DNA from 2 places in the Pseudoflavonifractor intestinihominis genome. Region 2 is predicted to be linked to the other one. Evidence: riboswitches for the same ligand, from Rfam matches in the RefSeq annotation. Region 2 holds a riboswitch; the other holds the start of a gene.

Region 1 (7,428 bases), on a different contig from region 2:
CAGCGCATGCTCTCCACATACAGCTCGCTTTTAACCTTTAGAACCTCCCCCCGCACCAGGCGGGAGAAACCCACCCAGGAGGTGATGACCAGGGCCAGGATGATGCTTTTGTTGCCCCGCTCCATGACCCCCACCAGGGCGATCATCAGCACCATGCCGGGCAGGCCCTGAAAGATGTTGGAGACGGCGGTGATGGCGCCGTCCACCACCCCGCCGCAGTAGCCCGCGGCCACGCCCACCGCCAGTCCCATACACATGGAACAGGCCGTGGCCACCACAGCCAGCAGCAGCGAGGCTCTGCCGCCGTAAATGACCCGGCTGAGCACGTCCCGGCCCAGGGCGTCGGTGCCCAGGGGGTGGGCCCAGCAGGGGGGCAGCAGCCGGAGTTCCATATGCACCTCCAGGGGATCGTAGGGGGCCAGCCAGGGGGCAAAGATGGTCATGAGAACGATGGCCGCCAAGATGAAACAGACGGCCGCCAGCTGGATCTTCTGCTTTCTGCGCCTTGTCATGCCTCTCCCCCCTGCAGACGGATTTTGGGATTGACCGCCAGATAGAGCAGGTCAATGGCCAGCGTGATGAGCACAAAGGTGGTGCCGGTGATGAGCACGTAGCCCTGGATCACCGGGTAGTCCCGGTTCTGGATGGCGGAGAGCACATAGCTGCCCAGACCGGGGATGGCAAAGATGTTTTCGATGATGGTGCTCCCTCCCAAAATCCCGCCGAAATAGTTGCCCATCAAGGTGATGATGGGCACCAGAGAGTTGCGGAAGGCGTGCCCCACCATCACCGCCCGCTGAGACAGTCCCTTGGCGTTGGCCACCACGATATACTGTTCTCCCAGCTGAGCAAGGATGTTCCCCCGGGTGAACCGGGAGGTGGAACCCACATTTGCCGCGGACAGGGCCACCGCAGGCAGTACCAGGGAGGCCAGCCCCCGGTCCAGGCCGCTGGTGGGCAGCAGGTGGAGCCACTCGGCAAACAGGGTGATGAGAAACAGGGCCAGCCAGAAGCCGGGCACCGACAGCAACAGCGTGGACAGCCCCTTGAGCACGGCATCCAGCCATGTGCCGTGGCAGGCCGCCATGAGCACGCCGCCCCCCACGCCAAAGGCCACCGCCACCAGCATGGCGGCCAGGGAGACCTTCAGGGTAATGGGTAGGCGGGTGAGCAGCTCACTGGCGATGTCCTTGTTTCCGGTGTAGGACTGGCCCAGGTCGCCGTGGAGCACGTTGTTCAGCCAGTCCAGATACTGGGCGGGCAGAGGTTTGTCCAGCCCCAGCTCGGTGCGCATGGCCGCCCGGTCAGCCTCCGTGGGAAATTCGATGCCGATGCGGAACAGGGCGTCGTCCACCGGATCGCCGGGGGCGAGCCGCCCCAGCAGGAAGGCCGCCAGGGAGATGCCCACCAGCACCGGAATGAGCACCAGCAGCCTGCGACCAATGTACTTCAGAATGGTCATGGTCCACCCCCTTTACAGTGTGCATCAGGTATGGAAAACAAGCCCCCGCCGTGGGACGGGGGCTTGTTTTTTGCGTATGGGTCACTTGGCCCAGCATACCTGGGTGAAGCCGGTGAGGCCGTAGACCGTGGCCTGATAGCCGGTGATGTCGCTGGAGGAGGCCACCACCTCCTGGGAGTAAAGCACGGGGATGTTGGGGAAGTCCTCGGCGGAGATCTCCTGGAGCTCCTTGTAGATGGCCGTCAGCCGGTCGGCGTCCAGGCAGGTGGACGCCTCCTCAATGAGTTCATCCACGTGGTCGTTATGGTAGCCCAGGCCGTAGTTGATATTGGTGCTGCCTTCGCTGTACAAAAAGCCCTTGAACAGGGAGAATGGGTTGGCGGAGGGCAGGCCCTGGATTTTCAGGCACATGCTGTAGTTGCCCGCCTTCATCTCGTCCTTGCAGGGGCCCCAGTCCATCTGCTGGATATTGACCTTGATGTTGGTGCCCTCGATGTTCTCCAGCAGGGCCTGGATGTATTCGGCCTCCTCCTGATAGGGGTAGCGGTTGGCGTCCACGCCGGGCAGCAGGAACCGCAGCTCCACCGCCTGGTCCCCCACCACCTCGCGGATGAGCTGGGCCCCCTTCTCCGGGTCGTGTTGGACAGGCTGCTCCTCATAGAAGGGGGAGGTGTAGTTCAGGAAGCCTCCGGCGGCGATGCCGTAGCCGTTGTAGAAGCTGTCGATGATGGTCTGTCGGTCCAGCAGCAGGGACAGGCCCTCCCGCATCTGCACGTCGTTGAAGGGGAAGGCCCCGCCGTTGACGTTGAGGAAGTGGGTGATGCCGGAATCGCCCACGGAGACGTTGTAGGCCAGGTCGCCGTCGATCTCCGCGGCCTGGGCGGGCGAGATGGCGCCCAGATCGCACAGGCCCTGGACCTCACCGGCCCGCAGGGCGGTATAGCGGGTCTCGGCGTCGGGGATGACTTTGAAGCGGAAGGTCTGGGCGATGCCGGGGGTGCCCCAGTAGTTGTCGTTGCGCTCAATCACGCAGTACTGGCCCAGCACGTTTTCCGTCACCACATAGGGGCCGGTGCCGATGGGGAAGCCGCTGAAGGTGCCGTCCTCAGCGAAGCAGGAGGGCTCAAAGATGGCAGAGCCGTAGTTGACCATGGTGTAATCCAGCAGGGGCTGGCCCTCGGAGAGGGTGAGCACCACGGTGTAGTCGTCGGTCTTCTCATAGGAGACCAGGCCGGGATAGATGGTGTCGATGTTCAGGCCATAGAAGGAGGACTCGAAGGGCCCCTTCTTCATGCGGTCGAAGTTGGCCAGCACGATGTCGGCGTTGAAGGGGGTGCCGTTGGAAAAGGTGACCCCCTCCCGCAGGTGGAAGGTCCACACAGTGGAGTCCTCGTTGTGCTCCCATTCGGTGGCCAGGGCGGGGGCGGGCTTGCCGTGCTCGTCCTTGGTAATCAGGGGCTCCCATACCCCCAGGGACATGGAGGCGTAGTAGGCGTCCTGCTCACCGGGGCACTGGTCACGGGAGGCGGCAAAGACGATCTCCCGGGTCTGGTCCACCGAGGCGGCGGGGGGTTCGGAGCCGGCGGGGGTCCCGGACCCGGCGGGGGCGGAGGTCCCGCCGCAGGCGGTGAGAGACAGGGCCAGCACGGCGGCCAGCAGTGCGGATAACAGCGGTTTTTTCTTCATCAATACTCTCCCTTTCTTCAGCGATCATATGGATGGAAACGCACAGCGGAGCTGTGCGGAGTTCCCGGAATAAAGCTACCCCTCCAGTCCCAGCTGGAACAGGGCGTTGGACCAGGAGCCGCAGGCCTCCTGCAGCCGCCTGCGGATCTCGGGGGGCACCTCCCGGCGGCGGGGCGGGCGGCCCAGCCGGTCGGCCAACTGCCGGAGAAAGGCCAGGTCCGCCGCCGTCTCCCGGTCCGGCCGCAGCAGCCGGTAGTGGCAGTCGTAGAGGTCCCCCCTGTGGGCGGCCCGGGCCCGGTCCTGCCCCCTGGTCAGGGGGGCGTTGACAAAGGGGGTGATCCGCTGTACCGGCTCCAGGCCGATCTGGTAGAGGGCGTTCCGCCAGGAGCCAAAGCGGCGCACCAGGGCACTCCGCAGCTCCGGGTCCACCTCGCTGCGCAGGGGGGCCCGGTTGAGCCTCTGGGCCAGCGCCCCCAGCCGGTCCAGCTGCTGCCTGTCCGCTGGGCTCAGGTCGTCAAACTTCCGCAGGCCGGCGGCCACGGCCTGGTCCGCGCTGGCAGCGGCCAGCACCTGATTCCAGGTCTGGTAACGCTTGCTCAGCCGGCGCCCTACTTCGGGCAGGTCTGACGGGTGAGGGAGCCGCCCCAGGGCCTTGGCCGCCGCCGCCACCTTGTCCAGCAGCTGCCGGACCTCCCGCTCCTGCTGGGCGGCCCGCTCCGGCGGGAGTCCGCCCTGTCCCGCGGCGCGGCTCAGACCGGCGGCCCGCAGGGCGCCCGGCCAGTTCCGGAACCGGCTGCGGAGATAGTCCTTCAGAAGCCAGTGGACCTCCCCCTGGGCCGGGGAGTGCCCCAGCCGCTCTGCGGTCTCCCGCAGCAGGCCCAGCAGCTCCTCATCGGTGAAGGCGGCGCAGAGCTCCGCCCCCTCCTCCCTGTCCAGGGTCCAGCCCCCACACAGGGCCTCCTCCGCCGGGCTCAGGGGCCCCTCCTGTAAGAAAAGGTCCATCAGCCGTGCCTTCCGCCCGTCCATGCTATTGTGTTTCTCCATATACGCTCCCCTTCTCCGCAAAAAACGGCTGCGGACATGATGTCCACAGCCGTTTTTCTGTGCGCGCAGCTGCCAGGCACGGCGTCCCGTACCTGGCGGAGTCTCTTTTTGTAGGTCTTCTGACTTGCGCTTGGGGCAGGAACTTCCTGCCTTCGCCGACATGCTCTGCCTTCTCAGGGTACGTCCCCAATGGCTCACGTTTGGTGACGAGCAGCGGACATCACGCATACAGCGGCGGTTACCGTCCGGGATTCTCACCCGATTCCCTTGTTCAGCCCCTCTGTTGCCGAGGGGCCACAAAAAGCTGGATTGTCCAAAGAAAAAAGCGGCCCTTCCCCTCTGGAAAGGCCGCAATGATATAAAACAGGCTACGAGTTCCAAAAGGTGCTAATCATGTACGATCACTGCCGGCTGACGTCCTTCGACGAATACGGTCTTCCGCGCCGGATTCCCACCGGCTTGTGATAAAGAGCACCTGTTCAGAAACAAGTTTCTCATCGTATCTGTCTCATATTTAGTTTTGTTCATTATACTTCATTTGTCTGCATATTGCAAGCGCGGTTACATGTTTTCCTTTTATCTTTTATTTTGTGTAGGAGTATAATATATGTTGGACAGCTGAATAAAAAAGGAATAAAGGATACGGCCTCATCGATTAAAGTTGAGTTGCGACACAATAGCTTAACGAAAGGGGGCCATTTTCTTCATGAGCAAGATATAACACAGGACATGGCATACCGGCAATCTCTGATGAAATACACAGAGAAATGCGTCATCAGGCCCGCCAGCCGGAAATACAACAAGAGCCGGTCGTACATCTACTTCTGGAAGGCCCTCTGGGATGGAAGTGTAGCATCCGGCGGCCCCAAGGCCACCCCAACCAGCATACGGAGGCGGAGTTGAAATTGATCCGCGATATACGCCGGTGTAATCCGGACCTGGGTATAGTTGAACTGTGGCGCCGACTGCGGCAACGTGGATTATACCCGACGCCCAGAAAGTTTATTCTGAGTGATGCGTAAACTGGGCCTGTTCCTTATCCGTTATTTTATTCAACGTCGGATAACTTAGGATCATTTGCCTTAGATCTAAAATGCTTCCTTAGATCCTCCGATGTAAGCCAGCCCTTCTCTTCGCCTGACATCCGTCCCTTGGCAAGTTCGTCCATCAAATGCATGGTAGCTTGTATCCGATCATAATCCCTCATATCTGCAGCAAAGGTAGGTTTGGCATCTGACATAACATTCACCTCCCTCTTTAACACTTATCCTTTTAATCTGAACTGCGGTATTGGTTGCTGAAACGATACTACATCACAGCTCGCTATTCTAAAAGGCCAGATATATCTGTAATCTTTTCCAACACCGCAGCCTTGTATATAATTCTTCAAAAATGAAACACGAAGCAGCTATCAAACAATGTTGTGAATTTAAAATTACACAAGACAAGCGTCTTTGCTTCCGTTGGTTTGCCAATCTTTTTTCTGTGATAGATATAATAACACAGGCAGCCAGTAGTTTCTATTTAATTCTCAGCACACACCTCATAAAACATCTTGGGGCCGGGACAGTGTAGCTGACCCGGCCCCGTTTCGGATTTTTTGTCGTCTAACTATCTTCTTTGGCGCGGATGCTATCCAGCACCCCTATAATCTGTGGTGCTGCATTTGCGACGCGATATCGACTGTTAAGTATAACCATATGGCGCCCATTGTCAATCTCATAGCCATCATAGATATCATCCATATAGTACATTGCATGGCCAAGCCCATAGTAGTCATAGTTGCATAAGAACACGATATACAGCTCTGGCAAATCTGAGCTGCTCTCGGCCCGAGCAAAATAATATCTATCTGCTGCACTCTGGTAACAGTGGCGCAATTGCTCCAGGTCCTCTATCCGGTCCTGCATGTACCGGATAATATAACAGTTGTGCTCCCCATCCTCTATCATGGCATCAGGCGGCTCAAGACGCTGACCCACACCGCCAAACATATCTATCCAGTCATCTCCTGTATAGATGCGTCTGAACTCCGTGATTTTGGTCTCTGAAACCGCTCCCAAAAATGCCTTAATGCTACTATTATCCTGTAAGATGCGTGCGGTACATAAATTGTTTTCTGCGGCATGCTACGGTCCTCCATTCTTTGTGTCCCTGGGTCTACACAATATCCTCCAAATCGTAATCCATCGAAATTTATTCTATGCAAAGCGGAGCATAACGATTTTAATTTCCAAATTCGATTTTCCATGTCGCAGAAATACTGTTCGAGCAGTATGCTGCTTTGGTTATCCAGTGGGTTTTGCCAAACCTGCATTGCATTGCAAAAAATGATTCCTGGGAAACTAAAAGCGCCTTTGTGTGCAGGTTGAGTAGAAGGCAGTCCGCGAAACAGCGGCAAGCAGAAGCCCCGGCCTTCGAGTGGAGGCCTGGGAGGTAAAGACATGTGCTCCGTACTTCTTTTTGTACATAAGAAGTGGGAATGCGCGGTACTTGTTTTATCATCTTGTCATGCCAGGGGGGATTATGAGGACTGAGTGAAGGGAAATCGATGCTTTGATTGCCATAAGGCCCTATCCAGCATAGGTCGCAGCTTACATGAAAAAGTGTCTGCAGCGGTCTGACATTTGATGTGCCAAAATCTTGTCTGCAAAGAATATGGGCGGATGTCCCAATACGAGCCGCCTTATTTCAGTGAATGGAAAAAATCATGCTAATTGCTACGGGCGTCCTTTTAATATATCTAACTGATATTTTCTATAAAAATATTACGGCAGGTCCCCTTCTTGCCGTCTGTGACTACTGGCACGATACACCCACATATATTTTCTGCCTGAACCTTGTTCTTTTGGGCCTACTTGTCCGTTATACTACCAGACAGAGGGGGTGATGGAGTATGGGCTGGCATGATGACACCCTATTGCGGAGAATGTCTGATGGTGATGAGGGCGCACTGGAGGAGCTGGTAGGTCACTGGTATCCCCGGATCTACGCCTACGCCCTCCGCACCACCGGCCGGGAGCAGGACGCTCAAGACGTGACTCAGGAGACCTTCCTGGCGGTCCTGCGGCACCGGAAAACCTTTGTAAGGCGCAACTTCCAGAGCTGGCTGTTCACCATCGCCCACCACAAGTGCGTGGATCTGTTCCGGCTCCAGGGCAGACTGGCCTCCGCCCCGGAGGAGCTGGACAAGCTGAGCGAACCAGACCCCAGCGGCCAGGTGCTGGACCGGGCTG
Region 2 (7,428 bases):
GCGCCGACCCGGTGCTGGAGACCCTGTTCCGCACCGCCGTCTCCGCCTCCAAGGCGGTCAAGACCAAGGCCCGGCTCACGGCCCTGCCCACCTCCGCAGCCTCTCGGGCCGTGGAGATGCTGGAGCGGGAGACCGGCGGCCTGGCCGGACGGAAGGCCCTTGTCATCGGCAACGGGGAGATGGGCCGCCTGGCGGCCTCCCTGCTGCGGGAGGCGGGCTGTGCCGTCACGGTCACCCTGCGGAGCTACCACCACGGGGAGACCGTGGTCCCCGCGGGCTGCGCCGTGGCCCCCTATGATGAGCGGTATGCCGCCATGGAAGGGCGGGATATCCTCCTCTCCGCCACAACCAGCCCCCACTACACCGTCACCGCCTCCGAGCTCTCCGTCCTCAAAGCGCCCCCGGCTCTGCTGGTGGACCTGGCCATTCCCCGGGACATCCAGCCCGAGGCCGGGGACCTGCCGGGCGTGGCCCTGTTCAACGTGGACGCCCTGGGGGCCGCCCCCGAGCGGCAGGCGCCCCCCGAGGTGGAGGAGATCCTGGAGAGCCAGATCGCCCGCTTCTACCAGTGGGCGGACTACCGGGAGAGCCTGCCCCTGCTGGAGCGGCTCAAGGCGGACATCACCGACCGGGTGCTGGAGCGGCCCGACCTGGAGACCATGGACAAGGCCGAGGTGGCCGAGTACGCGGTGAGCCGGGCGGTGGAGCTGCTCTCCGGCGGCCTGAAGGAGATCCTCACCGCCGGGGAACTGGCCAAGTGCGAGGAGAAGATCCGCACCCGCAACGGCGGAAGGGTGGAGTGACATGGAACAAAAGGAGATCCGCTTTCCCCTCTTCATCGACCTGAACGGCCGCAAGGCCGTGGTGGTGGGGGGCGGGGCCATCGCCTGCCGCCGGGCCGGGGTGCTCAGGACCTTCGGCGCTCAGGTGACCCTGATTGCCCCGGAGTGGAAGGAGAAGATAGAGGGTGTCAGCTGGCTCCAGCGGCCCTACCGGTCCGGCGACCTAGACGGCGCGGTCCTAGCCGTGGCTGCCACAGACGACCGGGCGGTGAACCGTCTGGTGGGGGAAGAGGCCCGTGCACTGGGCATCCCCGTCAGCGTGGCCGACCGGCGGGAGGAGTGCACCTTCCTCTTCCCAGCGGTGTGCCTGGGGGAGGAGCTGGTGGCCGGCGTGGTGTCCGCCAATAACGACCACAGGGCGGTGGCCAGAGCGGCCGCCGCCATCCGGGAGACCCTGAAGGAGGGAAAAGGATGAAGCTGCGCATCGGAAGCCGGGAGAGCGTCCTGGCTGTCACCCAGTCTCAGCTGGTGATGGAGGCCATCCGGGCCTTTGACCCCAGTATCGAGCTGGAGCTGGTGACCATGAAGACCACCGGCGATAAAATTCTGGACCGCACCCTGGACAAGGTGGGCGGCAAGGGCCTCTTTGTCCGGGAGCTGGACGCGGCTCTGCTGGAGGGCCGGGTGGACATCACCGTCCACTCCTGCAAGGACCTGCCCATGGAGACCGACCCACGGCTGCCCCTGGCGGCCTTCTCCAAACGGGAGGACCCCCGGGACGCCCTGGTGCTGCCCGCGGGAAAGACGGAGCTGGACCCGTCCCTGCCCATCGGCTGCGCCTCCCGCCGCCGGGCCATCCAGCTGGCGGCCCTGTACCCCGATATGGAGGTGGCCCCGGTGCGGGGCAACGTGCAGACCCGCCTGCGGAAGCTGGACGAGGGGCAGTATTCCGCCCTGGTGCTGGCCTCCGCCGGGCTGAAGCGGCTGGGGCTGGAGGGGCGCATTGCCCGGTACTTTACGGCGGAGGAGATCATCCCCGCCGCCGGACAGGGCATCCTGGCAGTCCAGACCCAGGCGGGGGAGAACTACCCCTGTCTGGCCGCTGTGGCGGACCAGGACGGCACCGCCTGCGCTCTGGCCGAGCGGGCCTTTGTGCGGGTGTTGGACGGGGGCTGTTCCTCGCCGGTGGCGGCCCACGGCGTGGTGGACGGGGATACCCTGATTCTCACCGGAATGGACGAAAACGGACGGCGGGACCGGATTTCCGGTCCTGTGAGTGAGGCGGAGCAGCTGGGGGAGGCCCTGGCCCGCCGGATAAAGGAGGCGGCGGAATGAGCGGCATGGTGACGCTGGTGGGGGCCGGTCCGGGAGACCCGGGCCTGCTGACCCGCAAGGGCCTGGAGGCCCTGGAAAAAGCGGAAGTGGTGGTGTACGACCGGCTGGTGGCCCCGGAGATCCTGGCACTCATCCCGGAGAAAGCCGAGGCCATCGACGTGGGCAAGCAGGCCTCCCACCATCTGGTGCCCCAGGATGAGATCAACCGCATTCTCCTGCGCAAGGCCCAGGAGGGGAAGAACGTGGTGCGGCTGAAGGGCGGCGATCCCTTCCTCTTCGGCCGGGGCGGCGAGGAGCTGGAGCTGCTGGCCGAGCACGGCATCCCCTTCCAGGAGGTGCCCGGCGTGACCTCTGCCATCGCCGTGCCCGCCTACGGGGGCATCCCGGTGACCCACCGGGACTTTACCTCCTCCCTCCACATCATCACCGGACACGCCCGGGCGGGCAAGGCCCTGGACATCGACTTTGAGGCCCTGGTGCGCACCAAGGGCACCCTGGTGTTCCTCATGGGGGTGAGCAGCCTGCCCGCCATCTGCGCCGGGCTCACCGCCGCGGGTATGGACCCGGACACCCCCGCTGCCATCGTGGAGCGGGGCACCACACCCGGCCAGCGCCGGGTCAACGCCACCGCGGCTACCCTGGCCCAGGCGGCGGCGGAGCACCATATTGAAAGCCCCGCCATCAGCATTTTCGGCCAGGTCTGTGGCCTGGCGGACAAGTTCGACTGGTTCGATGCCCTGCCCCTCAAGGGCCGCACCGTAGTGGTGACCCGGCCCAAGGAGCGTTCCGGCACCCTGGCGCCCCGCCTGCGGGCTATGGGCGCCCAAGTGGTGGAGTACCCCTGCATCGAGACCGTGCCCATCCTGCCCTGTCCCGCCATGGAGACGGCCCTGAACGCCATTTCCGGCTATGAGTGGCTAGTATTCACCAGCGCCGCCGGGGTGGAGACGGTCTGGCGCACCCTGGAGACCATGGGCAGGGACGCCCGGGCCCTGGGGACCGTGAAGCTGGCGGCCATCGGCCCTGGAACCGCCAAAGCCCTGCTGGCCCACGGCCTGCGGGCCGACTATGTGCCCGAGGTGTACGACGCGGCCCACCTGGGGGCGGGCCTGGCCGGTCTGGCCCGAGGCAAGGTGCTCCTGCTCCGGGCGGAGCTGGGCTCCAAGGCCTTGACGGACGCCCTGGATGGGGCTAAAATTTCCTATGACGACATTGCCGTCTACCGCACGCTGTACGACAATCCCCGCTCTGAGGAGCTGCGGGACCGGCTGCTGGCGGAGGAGGGCACCCTGGTCACCTTCACCAGCGCCTCCACGGTGAAGGGCTTTGTGTCCACCGTGGGGGAGGACTTCCCCTTTGACCGCATCACCGGCGTGTGCATCGGGGAGCAGACCGCCGCCCAGGCCAGAGCCCACGGCATCCCCGTGGTGGTGGCCCAGCGGGCCACCATCGACGCCATGGTGGAGAAAATCAGCAGCATGTTTTAAGGCCCTGGTCCGGGCCTGCGCTAAGGGACCAATCCGGGCGGAACCCCCGCCCACTGAAAGGAAGCAGCATGATGGAACTCATTCAACGCCCCCGCCGTCTGCGCGGGAATGACAGCATCCGGCGGATGTGCCGGGAGACCCGCATGTCCCCCGACAGCCTGATCTACCCCATCTTTGTGGACGAGACCCTGAAGGGCCGCCGCCCCATCCCCGCCCTGGAGGGCCAGTACCACTACGGTCTGGACACCGTGGGCGAGGCGGTGCAGGAGTGCCTGGACGCCGGCGTGGGCCGGTGCATCCTCTTCGGCCTGCCCGCCAGCAAGGACGCCGTGGGCACCTCCGCCTGGGTGGAGAACGGCGTGGTGCAGGAGGCCATCCGGGCCATCAAGAAGGAGTTCCCCGACTTTTATGTGGTCACCGACGTGTGCATGTGCGAGTACACCGACCACGGCCACTGCGGTATCCTCTGCGGCCACGAGGTGGACAACGACAAGACCCTGGAGATGATCGCCAAGATCGCCCTCTCCCACGCCCAGGCCGGGGCGGATATGGTGGCCCCCAGCGACATGATGGACGGCCGCATCGGCGCCATCCGGACCGCTCTGGACGGGGCCGGGTACAAGAATGTGCCCATCATGTCCTACTCCGCCAAGTACGCCTCCGCCTTCTACGGCCCCTTCCGCGAGGCGGCGGGCTCCGCGCCCTCCTTCGGCGACCGGAAGGGCTACCAGATGGACCCCCACAACCGCCGGGAGGCCATCAAGGAGTGCGCCCTGGACGTGGACGAGGGTGCCGACATCCTGATGGTCAAGCCCGCCTTGGCCTACCTGGACGTGATCCGGGAGTGCAAGGACGCCTTTGACCTGCCCATGGCGGCCTATTCCGTGTCCGGCGAGTACGCCATGGTGAAGGCCGCTGCCGCCGCCGGGCTCATTGACGAGTACCGCATCATGTGCGAGAGCGCCGTCTCCGTGTTCCGGGCCGGGGCGGACATCCTCATCACCTACTACGCCAAGGAACTGGCCCAGGCCATGAAGAAAGGGGATATCGGCTGATGGACCGCAGCGAACAGCTCTTTGAAGAGGCGAAGCGTGTGCTGCCCGGCGGGGTCAACTCCCCGGTGCGGGCCTTCCGGGCCGTGGGCATGGCCCCCCGGTTTATCACCCGGGCCGACGGCGCCTACCTCTGGGACGAGGACGGCAGAAAGTATGTGGACTATGTGGGTTCCTGGGGCCCCATGATCCTGGGCCACAACCACCCGGTCATCCGGGAGGCGGTGGAGAAGGCGGTGAAGGACGGCCTGTCCTTCGGCGCGCCCACCGCCCGTGAGGTGGAGATCGCCGAGCTGATGGTGGAGCTGGTGCCCAACATCGAGATGGTGCGCATGGTCAACTCGGGCACCGAGGCGGTCATGTCCGCCCTGCGGCTGGCCCGGGGCGTCACCGGCCGGGACAAGCTCATCAAGTTCGAGGGCTGCTACCACGGCCATTCCGACTGCCTTCTGGTGGGGGCCGGCTCCTCCGCCCTGGCGGGGGGACATCCCACCTCCGCGGGTGTGCCGGAGGTGGTGGTGCAGGACACCCTCACCGCCCAGTTCAACGACCTGAAGAGCGTGGAGACCCTGCTGGAGCAGAACCCCGGCCAGGTGGCCGCCGTCATCGTGGAGCCTGTGGCCGCCAACATGGGCGTGGTGGGCCCCGCCCCCGGCTTCCTGGAGGGCCTGCGGACCCTGTGCGACAAGTACGGCGCTCTGCTCATCTTTGACGAGGTCATCACCGGCTTCCGCCTGGCCCTGGGCGGCGCCCAGGCCTACTACGGCGTGAAGGCGGACATTGTCACCTTCGGCAAGATCATCGGCGGCGGCATGCCCGTGGGCGCCTACTGCGCCAGCCGGCAGATGATGGAGCAGGTGGCCCCCTGCGGCCCGGTCTACCAGGCGGGCACCCTCAGCGGCAACCCGGTGGCCATGGCCGCGGGCCTGGCCCAGCTGCGCTATCTGAAGGACCACCCGGAGGTGTATACCCAGATCGGGGACTACGCCGCTCTGCTGGCCGGCGGCCTGCGGGAGGCGGCGGAGCGCACCGGCGCGCCGGTGCATATCAACCAGGTGGGCTCCCTGCTGGCCCCCTTCTTCACCCCTACCGACGTGAACAGCTTTACCGACGCCAAGGGCAGCGACGTGGCCATGTACGCCCGGTATTTCGCCGGCATGCTGGAGCGGGGCATCTATCTGGCCCCCGCCCAGTTCGAGGCCATGTTCGTCTCTGCCGCCCACAGCCATGAGGACCTGAGCCGCACGCTGGAGGCCGCCGGGGCCGTGCTGGGCAGCCTGGCCTGAGTCCTTTCCCCGGACAGGGGAGAATAGTCAGGGGAACCTGTATGGAATGAGAGCCGGGGATTTTGCCCGGATAATGGAATACTGTGTACTTATCAAGTGCTCATCATGGATGAGGTGAAAGGGAATCGGGTGAGAATCCCGAGCGATCCGGTCACTGTATTCGGGGAGCAGACCGCGGGGAGGAGATCTCCCAGGCCATTGCCGGGCGTATGCCGGCGAGAAGGCGCGGGACGTGAGGAGCCGTAAGCCAGGAAACCTGCTTGATAGGAACGATGGGGGATCTTCCGCAGAAAGTAACCCGTCTGAGCTTTGGACAAGGGGGGACCTTGTCCAAAACAAAGACGCCTGCTTTTTGAAAAAGCAGGCGTCTTTGTTTCTCGGGCATTTGGCGGCAGGGGAGCGGGCGGAGGTCGTGGGGCTGTTTTATGGGCCCGCGTACAGAAACTACGGCTTTGGAGGTGGGAAGGATGAAGATTACGGCGCAGGACCTGCGGGTCCAGCTGGGGGGAAGGGAAATCCTGAGGGGCCTGGACATCACGGCGGAGGACGGCCAGTTTGTGGGCATCATCGGCCCCAACGGCAGCGGAAAAAGCGCTCTGCTCCGCTGCATCGGCCAGATCCTCACGCCCGCCGCCGGGGCGGTGTACCTGGACGGACGGCCGGCGGCGGACTGGCCTCCCCGGGAGTGGGCCCGGAAGTTGGGCGTGGTGGCCCGGAACGACGGATGCAGCTTTGACTTCACGGTGGGGGAGGTGGTTTCCATGGGCCGCGGGCTCCGCGGGGGATTTCTCCGAAAAGACGCCGGGGAGGACGGCCCCATCGTCCGGGAGGCCATCGCCGCCGTGGGTATGGCGGGATGTGAGGAGCGCAGGTTCTCCACCCTGTCCGGGGGAGAGCAGCAGCGGATCATCCTGGCCCGCGCCCTGGCCCAGCAGACCCCCTGCCTGTTGCTGGACGAGCCCACCGGCCGCCTGGACGTCAGGCGCCAGATGGAGCTGATGGACCTGGTGAAGGGCCTGGGAAAGACGGTGCTGGCCGCCATTCAAGATCTGAACATTGCCGCCATGTACTGCGACAGGCTGTACGCGGTCAAGGACGGCCGGGTGGTGGCGGAAGGGACGCCCCGGGAGGTGCTCACCGAGGAGGTGATCCGCGCGGTCTACCAGGTGGACGCTCAGGCGCTCGCTGACCGTGACGGCGTGCTCCACATTCTCTTCCGGCCTTTGGGACGGCGCTGAGAATTTCCAGGAATTTGTGACAGAAAGCGCCGCTTTCTATAGATATAATGGGGAGAACGGCGCTTTTTTGTACTTTGATTCTTTGAAGGCGCGTCTGATTCCGACTAAGTTTTTCCATATAATGGATTATACTGTCTCCGATGCACCTCCCGGTGGGACAAGCCGGGAGGAAAAAGGAGACGTGCGGAACATGGCGACGAAGGAAAAGCTGAAGACCCGGGCCGCCCGGGCCAGGGAGGAGATGCGGG

The links. A riboswitch is a leader RNA that binds a small molecule or an ion and turns the genes downstream of it on or off. The one in region 2 is predicted to bind cobalamin.
Region 1: another riboswitch for cobalamin. It lies ahead of WMO64_RS01670 (homing endonuclease associated repeat-containing protein); the one in region 2 lies ahead of WMO64_RS06180 (ABC transporter ATP-binding protein).

Annotation. Positions count from the first base shown of each region.
Region 1 is NZ_JBBMFK010000002.1:67,505-74,932, forward strand. Features, by position in the region: gene WMO64_RS01655 (ABC transporter permease) at 1-512, opposite strand, end outside; gene WMO64_RS01660 (ABC transporter permease) at 509-1,462, opposite strand; gene WMO64_RS01665 (ABC transporter substrate-binding protein) at 1,544-3,148, opposite strand; gene WMO64_RS01670 (homing endonuclease associated repeat-containing protein) at 3,224-4,192, opposite strand; cobalamin riboswitch at 4,285-4,509, opposite strand; gene WMO64_RS01675 (hypothetical protein) at 5,241-5,432, opposite strand; gene WMO64_RS01680 (hypothetical protein) at 5,800-6,186, opposite strand; gene WMO64_RS01685 (RNA polymerase sigma factor) at 7,122-7,428, shown strand, end outside.
Region 2 is NZ_JBBMFK010000007.1:131,596-139,023, forward strand. Features, by position in the region: gene hemA (glutamyl-tRNA reductase) at 1-803, shown strand, start outside; gene WMO64_RS06155 (precorrin-2 dehydrogenase/sirohydrochlorin ferrochelatase family protein) at 805-1,257, shown strand; gene hemC (hydroxymethylbilane synthase) at 1,254-2,117, shown strand; gene cobA (uroporphyrinogen-III C-methyltransferase) at 2,114-3,604, shown strand; gene hemB (porphobilinogen synthase) at 3,676-4,659, shown strand; gene hemL (glutamate-1-semialdehyde 2,1-aminomutase) at 4,659-5,942, shown strand; cobalamin riboswitch at 6,020-6,220, shown strand; gene WMO64_RS06180 (ABC transporter ATP-binding protein) at 6,410-7,180, shown strand; gene WMO64_RS06185 (SpoIIE family protein phosphatase) at 7,371-7,428, shown strand, end outside.